One region of the Streptococcus sp. XMC genome, then DNA from elsewhere that is predicted to be linked to it. Evidence: predicted binding sites of a transcription regulator. Region 1 holds the regulator's gene; the other holds the start of a gene.
What was found. The regulator CtsR, encoded in region 1, represses protease genes until heat stress. The targets are predictions, from matches to a motif close to TTGGTCAAAAAAGGTCAAANA.
Positions count from the first base shown of each region.

Region 2: a site for CtsR is predicted at 2,472-2,492, ahead of LXO72_RS00955 (ATP-dependent Clp protease proteolytic subunit). Genes of this name have one in related genera too.

Region 1 is NZ_JAJTNQ010000002.1:194,141-201,648, reverse strand. Features, by position in the region: gene LXO72_RS05870 (alpha-L-fucosidase) at 1-2,306, shown strand, start outside; gene LXO72_RS05865 (CtsR family transcriptional regulator) at 2,538-2,996, shown strand; gene LXO72_RS05860 (ATP-dependent Clp protease ATP-binding subunit) at 3,004-5,433, shown strand; gene LXO72_RS05855 (ECF transporter S component) at 5,445-5,933, shown strand; gene LXO72_RS05850 (DUF4430 domain-containing protein) at 5,914-6,318, shown strand; gene LXO72_RS05845 (hypothetical protein) at 6,480-7,214, shown strand; gene LXO72_RS05840 (AAA family ATPase) at 7,417-7,508, shown strand, end outside.
Region 2 is NZ_JAJTNQ010000001.1:205,917-213,424, reverse strand. Features, by position in the region: gene LXO72_RS00970 (branched-chain amino acid ABC transporter permease) at 1-23, opposite strand, end outside; gene LXO72_RS00965 (ABC transporter substrate-binding protein) at 105-1,262, opposite strand; gene LXO72_RS00960 (DUF2129 domain-containing protein) at 1,356-1,640, opposite strand; gene LXO72_RS00955 (ATP-dependent Clp protease proteolytic subunit) at 1,772-2,362, opposite strand; gene upp (uracil phosphoribosyltransferase) at 2,525-3,154, opposite strand; gene mgtA (magnesium-translocating P-type ATPase) at 3,255-5,915, opposite strand; M-box (ykoK) riboswitch at 6,139-6,293, opposite strand; gene LXO72_RS00940 (MalY/PatB family protein) at 6,335-7,504, opposite strand.

The sequences.
Region 1 (7,508 bases):
GGGCACCTGCAGATGATGCCAAGACCGGCTCTTTTGTCCTGGATCTTGGAAAAGAGCAACATTTTGATGTGGTAGAGCTCAAAGAAACCATCGAGAAAGGCCAACGGATTTCTGGCTTCACTATTGATGTGGCAGTGAATGGGCAATGGGTTCCTTTTGGGGCTGGTTCAACCGTAGGATACCGCCGATTGATCAAAGGGCAACCAGTTGATAGTCGCTATATCCGGGTGTCCATCACCGATGCCCAAGCTACTCCAATCTTAAACGGTGTCTCTGTCTATAAGACCCCAGCTAGCATTGAAGAAACCGATGGCTATCCGCTTGGTTTGGCCTATCATTCTGACCGGATTGCTGACCGAGCCAATAGCCAATGGAATGAAGAGGGAGAAGGCGTTCGAGGCACCTCTATGTGGACCAAGGAAAAGGGAGCTTCCGTGACCTATCAGTTTGAAGGCACCAAAGCCTATGTCGTCGCAACTGTCGACCCTGGTCATGGAGAAATGGATGTCTATGTCGATGGCCAAAAGCTAGCGACGGTTAATACCCAAAGTCCAACTCGGAAACGTAGCCAAAAGGTTTATGAAACACCAGATTTGAAAGCAGGGGCTCATACCTTGACCTTGGTCAATAGCAAGGGAGATGCGATCGCAACGGAAGGGATTTATGCGCTCAATAACCAAGAAAAGGGTCTCTTTGAATTTGCTCAGCCAACCCTAGCCGTTAAGAAAGGCGACCCAGCGCAAGTCGTCGTCAAGAGAAAAGGTGGCTCTAAAGGAAGCGCTAGTCTTAAATTAATCACAGAACCGGGAACAGGGGTTCATGGCAAGGTCTACAAAGATACCAACGTCACTCTTGAGTTCGCAGATGGCGAGACGGAAAAAACAGTCCAAGTCCCAACCCTTGATTTTGCAGGAAAAGCGACCGATGTCTATGACTTTAAGGTCAAATTGTTGCATCCGGATCAAGGAAGTCTAGTCGGCTTTATTCCAGAACTGACAGTCCAAGTAATGAACGAGGACCTGCTTCCAGAAAATCGCAAAGAAGTAGATGACCAAGATCCAAAACTGCACTACAGTGAGGGCTGGCACCACGAGACAGACAATCCAAACTTCTCAAATGGAACAGAATCCTGGTCGAGCTTTAACCAAGTGACCGATGAGGAAGGCAAGAAACACATTGAAGTGACCATTACCTTTAAGGGCACAGGTGTGGAGGTTCGAGGAGTGGTTGATCCAAGTCATGGACTCTACAGCGTCACCCTGGATGGAAAAGAAATGGCCTTCGAGGAAGGTCGTGGCCATGATTATGAGATCGAAGGTGACCATTACTTCAGTGGCTATGGAGACCAACGCAAACTCGACCAGAGTTTGGTCAATCTACAAGGTCTAGCAAAAGGCTACCACCAGCTACGCTTGCACCTGGATCCAGCCCTCAATGACCCTCAGTCATCCAGAGCCATCCAGGTAGACCGATTTATCCTATCAGGGAAAGATAGCCAGTTGCTCAGTCAAGAAGAGCTGCAACAGATCATCAGAAAAGGAGTAGAAAAGATCAAGGCTACTTCTCTCGAACGCTTGAAAGCAGACCTCAAACCGACGGTTCAAGGACAATTGACGGATTTGACTCAGTTGTTGGATCAAGAGCGCCCAGATTTGGTTGCTGCAGCGAATCAAGTAGAAGCCCTTGCAACCATCTTAGAAGATGCTCGCAATTATGAACCGCTGATGCAGACACGCCCAGACGAAGGTGTTCGGGATTTGATTCTTGAAAAACCAGAACTGCTCATCGAAGCGGAGGAGATTCCATTTGAGAGTCAAACGCGTGAAAACAAGGATTTAGCCAAGGGCGAAAGCCGGATCCTTCAAGCAGGGAAGGTTGGACGCCGGCTGAAATTGATCGAGGTTCGACAAGAAGAAAGCAAAGAAATTCGGAAAGAAGTCGATGTCTTTGTCGAGGTGGAGGCCCGGGACCAGATCACAGAAGTCGGAACAAAGGAAGTGGAAGAAAGTCCTATTATTCCCGAAGTACCGCTACCAACAAGTCCAAGTGAAGACTCACAAGAAACGAAACCGCTCCTTCCACCAGAAGATAAAAAAGAAAGTGGAATTTCTCGGCTGTTGACACCGACGGCTTTGAAAGAAACTCCTCTTTCTCCTGTGGTAGAAGCTGTAACTCCGGACCCTGTGCCGTCCCAAGAAAAACTGCCACAGACAGGATCAGAGAAGGCAAGTTTCTTAGCCTGGATCGGACTACTCGGCTTAGGCTTCTTAGGCGGAAGAGTAAAATTCGCTCGTCGGAAATCCTAATGCCCCTTCTAGAAGAGGTTAGCAATGGCTAGCCTCTTTTTTGGCCTCCTTCTGGCTACCAACAAGGGGTCTTCAGATTCTATCTCGACGTAGTCTTTGCTTTATTTACAGGCGCAAAAATTGTATAATAGTCAGATAAGGTCAATAATGACATCATGGATGATGAGACCATTTTTGATCCTCTGAAAAGCAGAGGGCTCATCTAGAATGAAAAGGTTAGAAAGGAGCATCATGGCAAGTAAAAATACATCAGATAGCATTGAGGCCTATATCAAGTCGCTACTGGCTCAAGCAGGCATCGCAGAGCTCAAGAGAAGCGAATTAGCGGATGTTTTCCAAGTTGTTCCTAGTCAAATCAATTATGTGATCAAGACCCGCTTCACCGAAAGTCGAGGCTACATCGTAGAGAGCAAGCGTGGAGGCGGAGGGTACATCCGGATTGGCAAGGTCCAATTTTCAGACCAACACCAGATGCTAAAAGAGCTTGGCGCAAGTATCGGGGAACAAATCAGTCAGACTGTTTTTGGCGATATCCTTCAAATGCTATTTGAAGAAAAACTCCTTACAAAGAGAGAAGCAGAGCTTTTGTCAGTGACGACGACAGACGAGGTTCTGGGAAGTGAAGCCCATCGCTTACGAGCCAATATCCTACGAAAAATTATCCAACAAGTCGATAGAAAGGGAATGTAATCTCCTTATGAACTATTCAAAAGCCCTATTAGAAACGATTGAAGCCGCTCAAATCTTGGCGGGTCATTTTGAGTCTCAAACGCTAGATACCTGGCATATCCTAGTAGCCCTAGCCAATAATCCTTATAGTGTAGCTGGTTCCGTCTTAAGTGACTATCCTATGCAGATTGATGATTTTCAAGATGCGGCGGAGCACATCACGGGCCAAGTCTACCAACGGGATGGCCGCTATGAGGTATTTCCTTTTTCTTTCCGTGTCGAAGAAATCATGAACCGGTCCCAAGAGATTGCCCAGGCAGTCCATGCCAAAAGTCTTGGAACAGAGCATGTCCTCTTGGCGCTCTTACTAGAGCGAGGAACTTTGGCTTCTCAAGTATTGGAGTATGTCGGCTTCCGCTATGATGATCAGGAAGAGGGTATTAAAATCGTCGAGCTTCGTAAGAGCTTGGAACAAAGAGCAGGTTGGGACAAGGAAGCTGTGAAAGCTATTCGTTCGCTCTATCGGGCCCAGCAACCAAACCGTCAAACCATGGGAAATATGATGGGCATGCCGGCCTCTACCAGTGGTGGTTTGGAAGACTACACCCGAGATCTGACAGAAATGGCTCGCAATGGTAGTTTGGAACCGGTGATTGGCCGGGGCCAAGAAATCTCGCGGATGATTCAGATTTTGAGCCGCAAAACAAAAAACAATCCGGTCCTCGTTGGAGATGCGGGTGTCGGAAAGACTGCTCTGGCTTTGGGCTTGGCCCAACGGATTGCCAGCGGCGATGTTCCAACGGAGCTGGCTAAAATGCGGGTCTTAGAGTTGGACTTGATGAATGTTGTCGCAGGAACGCGGTTCCGTGGAGATTTTGAAGAGCGGATGAACAACATCATCAATGACATTGAAGAAGATGGCCATGTCATTCTCTTCATCGATGAGCTCCATACCATTATGGGATCTGGATCAGGGATTGACTCCACCTTGGATGCGGCCAATATCTTAAAGCCTGCCTTGGCCCGTGGAACCTTACGGACCGTAGGGGCTACTACGCAAGAAGAATACCAGAAACACATTGAAAAAGATGCCGCTTTGTCACGCCGCTTTGCTAAGGTCTTGATTGAGCAACCCTCTGTCGCAGATAGCATCGCGATTTTACAAGGGCTCAAGAAGACCTATGAGCGTCACCACCGTGTCCATATTACGGATGCAGCCATTGAGACAGCTGTTGTCTATGCCCATCGGTATTTGACCAGTCGCCTCTTGCCAGACTCAGCTATTGATCTTTTGGATGAGGCGGCAGCGACCGTGCAAAACGAGGGACCTCAAGCGGGTCTTCAGTCCGATTTGACAGCTGCCGATCAGGCCTTGCTCAAGGGACAGTGGAAAAAAGTTGCTCAGCTACTAAAAGAAGACGCCAGTCCGAAAGGTTACCAGCTAGAAGTCAAGGAAGAGGATATCCTGAAGACGCTCAGTCAGCTTTCTGGCATTCCTGTGGAAAAACTAACCCAAACAGCGGCTAAGAAATACCTGGAATTAGAAGCGGAACTTCATAAGCGCGTGATTGGTCAGGATCAGGCAGTCTCAAGTATCAGCCGAGCGATTCGTCGCAATCAGTCTGGAATCCGGTCTCACAAACGGCCAATTGGCTCTTTCCTCTTCCTTGGTCCGACTGGAGTCGGAAAAACCGAGCTCGCGAAGGCCCTTGCAGAAGTTCTCTTTGATGACGAGTCCGCTTTGATTCGCTTTGATATGAGTGAATACATGGAGAAATTTGCGGCCAGTCGTCTCAACGGAGCCCCTCCAGGCTATGTCGGTTATGAAGAAGGGGGTGAGTTGACGGAAAAAGTCCGCAACAAACCTTATTCAGTCCTCTTGTTTGATGAGGTGGAAAAAGCCCATCCAGATATCTTTAACGTTCTCTTGCAAGTATTGGATGACGGTGTCTTGACCGACAGCAAGGGACGCAAGGTAGATTTCTCCAATACGATTATTATCATGACCTCAAACTTGGGAGCTACCGCTTTACGAGATGATAAGACGGTTGGCTTTGGAGCTAAGGATATTTGCTTTGACCAAGCCAATATGGAGAAACGCATCTTTGAAGAGTTGAAGAAGACCTATCGACCAGAGTTTATCAACCGTATTGATGAGAAGGTTGTCTTCCATAGCTTGACCAGTGACCAAATGCATGAGATTGTCAAGATTATGGTGAAACCATTGGTTCAATCTCTAGCAGAGAAGGGCATTACTCTGAAATTCCAAGCGTCTGCCCTTAAATGGCTGGCGACTCACGGATATGATCCAGAGATGGGAGCACGTCCTTTGCGCCGAACCATTCAGACCCAGGTGGAAGACTACTTGGCAGAGATCCTCCTGAGAGGAGAAGTGGCTGAAGGGCAAACCCTCAAGGTAGGTGTCAAGTCTGGTCAGCTTAACTTCACGATTGACTAGGAGGATATGCAGTGCCTCTCAAACGCTTGACCCGAATCACCCTCTTAGCAGCCCTCTGTGTGGTGCTGAGACAAGTCTTTGCCTTCTTGCCCAATGTCCAACCCATTAGTGCCATTTTCTTTTTACTAGTGCTATTTGAAGACTGGCAATTTGCCTGTTTGGTGATGGCGGTCACCATGTTTACCTCGGCTTTTCTCTTGGGGATGAGTCCAGTGGTGCTCGCTCAGATACTGGCCTTTGCCTTTCTCTTGACTCTTTGGCGGGGGCTTTATCGCCACTTGTCTTTGGAAGTCCAAACCCTGGTGGCCGGCATTTTATCCTTTCTCTACGGGATGTTGATTGATAGTGTTTATGCTGTCCTCTATCACATGCCTTGGTGGACCTACGCACTGGTGAATGGCTTTAGCTTTAACCTAGCCCACGCCCTTTCCACCGCCTGTTTTTACCCTCTACTTTATGTAGTATTTAGGAGATTGTATCATGAAAAAAACACTTTATAGCTTCTTTGCTGTCCTAGCAGCTCTTGTATTGGTCAGTTGCGGACAAAGCACACCATCGACTACGGAAAGCTCAGCTTCTAGCTCACAAGTAGCCAAAGAAAAACAAATTACCATTACAGTCAGTATCGCCCCTGAAGGCCAAGAAGCCCAAAGCAAGACCTTGAAGGTTGCTGAAAAAGCCAACCTGATGGAAGTCCTGAAAGCTAACTACAAGATTGAGGAGAAGAGCGGCCTCATCACCTCGATCGATGGCGTCACCCAGGATGAAAGCAAGGGACTCTATTGGATGTACGAGATCAATGGAGAGATGGCACCAAAAGGGGCAGCAGAAACGACTGTCCAAGATGGAGATACCATCGAATTTTATCAAGAAGTTTATCAATAAGAAAAAGAGTGAATGCTTGGAGTAGGGCTCCATTTGTTCACTCTTTTTTTGAAACTAGTTTCTATTTTTATAAGACTTGTAAATCCTCTTGACTTCCCTATAGATGAATGTTACAATTACATTACAAAATGTAACAAATGTTACAAAAGAGAGGTATTGCCATGAAAACGAAAGGAACCTTATTTAGTCTATCTACCCTTGCTCTAACAGCTGCTCTTCTCTTAAGTGGCTGTGGATCAGAAAAGAAAAAGGAAACCAGTCCATCTTCAACTAGTAAAATTGCGCAAGTGAAACAAAGCTCTACTAGTAAAAAAGAAGAGAAAAAGACTGCAAGCAAAACCACACAAAGTCAACAAAGCGCTGATGTAGCACAAACTCCTGCCATCGCTTCGAGCGAAACACAAGCGAGACAAGAAACTCCGGTGACACCAAGACTTCCAGAAGCCAATCAAGGCCTGGCCCCAAGTCCTAGCAAAGAAATGAAACCAGCAGTGACCCCAGCACCAGAAAAACAAAAACGTCCTAGCTTGGAGGAAGGTCGCACAAGCGCCAAAGAGCAAGCCTCTAAGACAGAGAACCCACGCTATAAAGGTGTCTTGAGCTATGCCTCAGGAGATTATTCAGGAGCAGCAGGTAGTTGGACCGACGGTCGTGATACAGGCGTAAGCATCGGACAAGGTGGACAAGTAACCATTCAAACTCCGGGTGGCGATGCAGTGGGCTATACAATTGGAAGTTATGAATACAACTTGGATCAAGGCCATTACCATGCTGGCTTGATTTCCGCCCAAGATGGATCTGCGGCTAGCTTGGATATAGTTGTCGGTCAAGATGGTCAAGTGGCAAGTGTTCAAGTGACAGAAAATGGCCATGCGCATGCCTTGGTTCGGGAATAATGGCTCGCCAATGAGAAAATTAAAAAAATGATTGAAATCAGAGATTCAATTCTGTATAATAACATACAGAGTTGAATCTTTTTAATTTTTATTTTATAAAAATATATTTTTTTATAAAAAGGTATTGACAGATTGAAATTATAGTTTATAATAAAATCATAAGCAAAACATGTTTTGACATTATGATAAAGGAGCCAGTTAGATGAAAGAAAAAGTGGCAGTAGTATTTGGAACGTTTGCCCCCCTTCATCAAGGGCATATTGATTTAATTCAACGGGCAAAACGCCAATGCGA
Region 2 (7,508 bases), on a different contig from region 1:
CCGTTCACTAATTGCTGGAGCATTTGAACCATCCTTTCTAACAATAAAGAGCGAGGCCAGGAATTTTCATTCTCCCAGCCTCTTGTACAAACAGCAAATGATAATTAAGGTTTAACCGACTCGACTGACTCAACTTTACCATCTTTTAAGCCAATCATAAGTGCAGATTTAACCGGATTATGGTCTTTGTCAATAGACATTGTACCAGTAACACCTTCCAAGTCTTTCAACTTCGCAAGGTTGTCTTTCAATTCGACAGAGTTCTTAGCACCTTTAGATGCTTCCGCAATCATGTAAACTGAATCATATGCCAAAGCCGCAAACATTGAAGGTTCTTCGTTGTATTTCGCTTTATAAGCTTCTACGAATTTCTTGGCTTTATCAGTCATTTCACCTTCAGTAGAGAATCCAGCTACGTAGTAAATGTCTGTAGCTGCAGCAGGTGTTGCTTGTTCAACGAACTTGGCATCACTAAATCCATCACCACCGATAATTGGTTGTTTGATTCCCATACCACGTGCTTGGTTTACGATCTTACCAGTTTCAGTGTAGTACCCTGGAAGGACAATGGCATCGAAGTCTTTGTCTTTGATTTTTGTAAGAGCAGCTTGGAAGTCTGTATCCTTAGATTGGAAAGTTTCTGTCGCTACGATTTCACCTTTATAAGATTTCTTAAAGGCTTCAGCAATCCCTTTTGCATAGTCAGATGAGTTATCGTAGTAAAGAACAACTTTCTTCGCTTTCAAATTATCCGTTGTATATTTAGCAATGATTTGTCCTTGGAAGCTATCGATGAAGGTTGCACGGAAAAGGAAATCTTGACCTTTTGTCAAATTATCTTGTGTTGCTGATGGTGTTACCAATGGAACACCTGCTTTACCAGCATTCGCAACCGCTGCGGCAGTGGCACCTGAAGTTGCAGGTCCTACAAGAGCGTTCACTTTTGATTGAGTGACAAGGTTTGTAGTGATTGTAGCTGCTTCAGCTGTTTCAGATTTGTTATCTTTGTCTGTAACAACAATCTTCTTACCATCAGCTCCACCATTATCATTGATTTCATCAACTGCTAATTGAGCACCTTTTTGTTCAGCACTACCATAGGCTGCTACTTCACCAGTTTTTTCAAAGTTAAAACCGATTTTTAGTTCTTTGCCGATTTCGTTACCAGTTGTGTTTGAACCTGAAGTTGACACTTCACCACAAGCAGCAAGAAGAGCGACACTTGCAATTGTTAAAAATGAAAGAGCAAATTTATTCTTCATTTGTGATAATCTCCTTAAATAATTCTTAAAATAAATAGATATTAAGAATATACCGAATTATCAGAAAATTGTCAACATAAAAAACGCAATCCTTTAAATGATTGCGTTTTCTACTTGTGTTTCATCTTGTTGACGGTGCAAACTTCCTACAAAATCACGATCCAATTCTTGAATATGGCAGATTTGGACCTTCTTTACAAAGCGCTCTTTTTTTAATTGCTGCATGATTTCAAGGACTTGAGGACTATCGACATAGACCTGTACATAGCGCATTTTTTTGGAATGATAGATTACATCTCCAATATCCTTTAATTTCTTTGCATCTCGATTATAATACAATTTAACAATTAAGCCTGTTCTAGCCTGCTTCTCAAACATACACAATCCCTTTCTGCTTCTGTTACAAGTATAGCAAATTTCTAGTAAAAATACTATCTTTTTCTAGAAAGTGAAAAGAGGACTAAAAAACCTCTCCTATGATAGGAGAGGGACCTAGTGACAAGGATTCCTTATCCAAGATTGTTGTTGGCCATGATTTCATCGATGAAACCATAAGCTAAGGTTTCTTCTGCAGTCATCCAGTTATCCCGTTCAGCATCAGCGTGGATTTTCTTGATGGTTTGCCCTGAATTTTCTGCCAAGATTTTTTCCAATCTGTGACGTGTTTTCAACAAGTGTTCTGCTGCAATGGCCATATCCGTTTGTTGGGTACCGCCACCAGTACCACCCATTGGTTGGTGGATCATGTACTCCGCATTTGGCAACATGAAGCGTTTGCCTTTGGCACCGCTTGATGCAATCACAGTCCCCATTGAAGCTGCCATCCCCATGACAATGGTTTGGACGTCTGATTTGATAAAGTTCATGGTATCGACGATAGCCAACCCTGCAGAGACAGAGCCTCCTGGCGTATTGATATACATATAGATGTCTTTGGTATTATCTTGGGCATCTAAGAAGAGCAATTGGGCAATAATCGAATTGGCCATTTGGTCTTCTACTGGTCCTGTAACCATAATAATACGGTCTTTTAAGAGGCGTGAGTATATGTCGTATGAGCGTTCGCCACGACTGGTTTGTTCAATAACTACTGGAATCATTCATTCATCTCCTTTTATCCATTATAACCGGCACCATCTCAGGAGTTTCATCCGGTTGATTCGAGAGTCTAGCTCTCCTTCCATTCTTTATAAAAGTTATTATATCCCATTGGTCAACAAAGGTCAAATTTTTACTTTCCCAAAGAAGGATTGGATAGGCGCTTATTTGGTACCAAACAAGCGGTCTCCAGCATCTCCCAAACCTGGAACGATATAGCCATTTTCGTTAAGGCGTTCATCCAAGGCTGCTGCAAAGATTTCTACATCAGGATGGGCTGTTTGAAGAGCTTCCACACCTTCTGGTGCCGCAACTAGGCAGACAAACTTAATATGGCTTGCGCCACGTTTCTTCAATGAGTCCACCGCTAAGATTGCAGAGCCCCCAGTCGCCAACATTGGGTCTACCACAAAGATTTGACGTTGGTCAATATCCTCTGGTAACTTCACCAAGTACTCAACTGGTTTCAAGGTTTCTTCATCACGGTACATTCCGATATGCCCAACTTTGGCAGCTGGTACTAAACTCAAGAGTCCGTCTACCATCCCGATTCCCGCACGAAGGATTGGGACAATTGCTAGTTTTTTACCAGCAATTTGTTTTTGAATTGTTTTTGTGATCGGTGTTTCGATTTCTACATCTTCAAGAGGAAGCTCGCGCAAAACTTCGTATCCCATCAACATAGCAATTTCATCTACTAATTCACGAAAAGCCTTTGTAGAGGTATCAGTTCGACGCAAAATAGACAATTTATGCTGAATCAGTGGATGTTTAATAACTTCAAGTTTTCCCATTGTGGTTCCTTCTTTCTCTATATTCATCTTATTATATCAAAAAGGAAGAAAAAGGCCTACAAATATGCAAACCTTTTCTTTTCTTATTTTAATGACTAGCTTATAGCCACTCTTTGTACTTGCCAATATAATAGTGTTTGACCAGGGTGACACTTGCCATATAAAGGAAGAGGATTCCCGCCAGTAATAGGAAGTAAAGACTATTCAGTGGCGCTACTTTTAACAAGGAAGCCAATGGGCCATATGGTAAGAAGGTAACCAAGAGTGCTCCCAATAGAGTCGTTGCCATAACAGCAAGAGCTGGCCGGCTTTGAACAAAAGGCAATTTTGGAGAGCGGAGCATATAGATGACCATAGTTTGGGACCACATGGACTCAATGAACCAGCCAGTTTGAAAGAGCATGATGAAGAGTCCCGCACTTTCTGCTCCATGGACATAGCCATATCCTGTAATCATGGGTACGATGATAAAGTAGAGAGTGATAAAGGTCAAGATGTCAAAGACAGAGGAAATAGGACCAAACCAGGCCATAAAGCGGGTAATGGATTTTGCTTCCCAAATCCGAGGTTTCTTCAAGAAGTCCTTATCCACTCGGTCAAAAGGCAAGGCGATACAGGAAAGGTCATAAACCAAGTTCAAAACGATGAGATGGATAGGGGCCATTGGAAGGAAAGGAAGGAAAATACTAGCAAAGAGAAGGGAGAAGATATTCCCGAAATTCGAAGAAACGGTCATCTTGATGTACTTGGTCATATTGGCATAAACCTTGCGGCCTTCTACCAAGCCTTTTTCGAGGACCATCAAGTCTTTATCCAGAAGGATAACATCTGCTGTTTCTTTGGCAATATCGACAGCTGTATCAACCGAAATTCCCACATCTGCCACTTTCATAGAAGGAGCATCGTTGATCCCATCTCCCATATATCCGACCTTGTGGCCATTTGCTTTGAGTTGCAAGATAATGCGTGCTTTTTGATCTGGAGATAATTTTGCAAAAACGGTGGTGATTTCTACTGCTTGGGCCAAGTCTGAATCAGAGAGACTGTCGATATCGCTACCCAGCAAAATGCGGTCAACATCCAGTCCCACCTTTTCACAAACCGCTTGGGTCACTTTCTCATTATCACCCGTAAGGATTTTAGTAGCAACTCCGTATTCCGCAAGGGTATTGATGGCTGGTGCTGCAGATGGTTTTGGTGGATCTAAGAAGGCTAGGTAGCCCGTCAAGATCATGTCTGCTTCATCTGCCACTTCAAAGGCATAGCCTTCCTCAAGATTTGATTTGTAACTAACCCCTAGCACGCGCAAACCTTGTTCATTCAGCTGAGTCACCTCTGCCAAGACGTCTTCCCGCACTTGGTCTGTTAGGGGGATAATCTCATCCTTGTATTCTACATAGTTAGAGACTGCTAGCATTTCTTCCAAGGCTCCCTTGGTGACCATGCTCACGATCCCCACCTCATCTTTGACAATGACACTCATCCGCCGGCGTTCAAAGTCAAAAGGCAATTCATCAATTTTTTGGAAGCTTTGGTCCAAGCCTCTGACAATCTCATGTTTCTTAGCTTCTCTTTCTGTCCGGCTGATAATAGCGCGATCCATTAAGTTTTTGAGGCCGGTTTGGAAGTAAGAATTGAGATAGGCCCGACGAAGGACAAACAAATCCAAGTCCCCACGAATGTCGAGGGGGTATTCGAGTACAATCTCATCTTGGGTCAAGGTTCCTGTCTTGTCCGTACAGAGGATATCAATAGCGCCTAGATCTTGAATAGCGTTGAGCTTTTTGATGACCACCTTTTCTTTGGCCATGATAATGGAACCCTTGGCCAAGCTAGCTGTGATAATCATTGGGAGCATTTCTGGAGTCAAGCCCACCCCTACACTAAGGGCAAAGACCCCTGCTTCCAGCCAGTCCCCATCTGTCAAACCATTGATAAAGAAGACGATGGGTACCATGACCATCATGAGTCGGATCAACAACCAAGAGATGGTGTTCATTTCTCGTTCAAAAGAGGTTGGTTCATCATAAGTATTGATGGTTTGCTCAATCGCTCCCATCATGGTTTCATCCCCAACGACCAAGACCAAGGCTGTTGCTCGACCTGAGATAACGTTGGTCCCCATGAAAGCTAGACTTTCACTCTCCAAAAGACTATCCAGATTTTGGCCAGTCGCTTTTTTCAAGCAGACTTTTTCGACAGCATCGCTCTCTCCAGTCAAACCAGACTGTTGAACGAAGAAGTCTCGAGAATCTAACAAGACCACATCCGCTGGGATCATGTCGCCTGCACTCAATTTAATCAGGTCTCCCACAACGATCTCATCAATGGGAATTTCTTCTTCTTTGCCTTCTCGAATCACTGTTGCTGTATTGACAATCATGCGAGAAAGGTTGCTAGCAGCCTTGTCACTTCGCAATTCTTGGATAAAGCGAATCCCTCCAGAGAGAAGAACGAGTACGACGATGATGAGAGAGGTCGTTGGATCTTCCTCACCTGGTTTGGCTAACCAAACATTGGTCACCAAAGAAACAAAGGCAATGAGCAGTAAGATGACTGTGAAGGGATTGATGATGGATTCAACAATCCGTTTCCAGATAGAATCATCTTGCCCCTTTGTGAGGACATTTTCTCCATAGTTATCCCGGTTCTCCTCTACTTGGTCTTCCGTCAAGCCAGACCAGCTAGATTGATAGGTTGCTAAGGTTCTTGTTTCTGCATCTTGCAATGCAGCAATGAGTCTTTCTTTTGTTGTTTGCATTGGAATCTCCTTTTAAATCAGGAGCCAAACGCTTATAGAGTCCCGATGACACAAATCAGCGATTGGCTGGCTATGTGCGGTTCGGGATGATCGTCGATTTGTATCATAGTGTTCTCCTTTTCTACTTGACAGGTGAGAGGCTTCTTAAGCATAAGAAAAGAGCCCTCCCCTTTTACAGGTAGGACTCATTAAACTCGTCGTTTATTTTTTAATAAAAATTCTCAAAAAATAGACCGTCCAAGCTTTAGCTCCGCAAGGCAATGAAATGAGCTTAGTCTTGACCTTTGCGATCAGGACTGTTGACCAACGAGTAGTGTCTCCACTGCTTTGCGGTAGTCATCCGTATCCTTGTGGTAGCCTCACCTACCGTTATTCCCCTTGAGTATACTCCTCCCCTATAGAAAAGTCAACCCTTAAAATCAACCTTTTTTAGGAAAATTTGTTACGATGCGATCGACAATCTCTTGGACTAGGGTTTTCGGAGCTGCCACATTCAAACGGGCATGTTGCTTCCCTTCTACTCCAAAGTCTGTCCCTTTATTGAGAATGACCTTGGCCTGGTCATGAAGTCGAGCATGGAGTTCTTCCTCTGACAAACCGTAGGCGGAAAAATCAAGCCAGAGTAGATAGGTCCCTTGCGGTTTCATCACATCAATGTCTGTCTGCTCACGCAAAACTTCTACAGTGTAGTTGATATTTTCTTCCAAGACTTCCTTTAAGTCCTCTAACCAAGCTTTTCCATTCTGATAGGCGACTTCGGTGGCGATAAAGCCAAGGGCAGAAATTTCATGTTGATTGTTTCGCAACTGCCGAGCTTGGAAGGATTTCCTTAGTGCATCATTTTCGATGATGGCATAGGAATTTTTTGTCCCTGCGATGTTGAAGGTTTTGGTCGCACTCGATAAGACAAGGGTGAACTCCTTAAAGCTTGGATCTACTGTATTAAAACATACGTGCCGATTTCCAAATAGCGCCAAGTCTTGGTGAATTTCATCTGAAACAAGCAAGACCCCATATTTTTGACAGAGGCGACCAATCTTTTCTAGGACTTCTCGTTCCCAGACGCGACCGCCTGGGTTATGAGGATTGCACAGGATGTAGAGCTTGACTTGGTGCTCCACAAAGTCTTTTTCCAATTGCTCAAAATCAATTTGGAAGAGTCCATCCACTTCTACTAAGGAATTGGTCACTAATTTGCGTTGATTGAGGCGGACACTACGGGCAAAGGGTGGATAGACTGGCGTATTGATGAGAACAGCCTCGCCTTCCTTAGTGAAAGCCTGAATAGCCGTTGAAATAGACGGAACCACACCCTCCATAAAGACAATGGCTTCCTTCTCAAACACATATCCATGCTCTGACTTTTCCCACTCCTGAACAGCTCGGTAAAGCTCTTCACTAGGATAGGTGTAGCCGTAGACTAATTGATCCGCGTAATTTCGAATGGCTTGTCGAACCGCAGGCAAGGATTCAAAATCCATATCTGCAATCCAAGCAGGAAGAAGTTCTGGATCTTGCTCTGACTCCTTCCACTTGCTAGTATGATGCCCCAAACGATTAGGGACAGTCAAAAATTGTTCTTTTCCCATGATA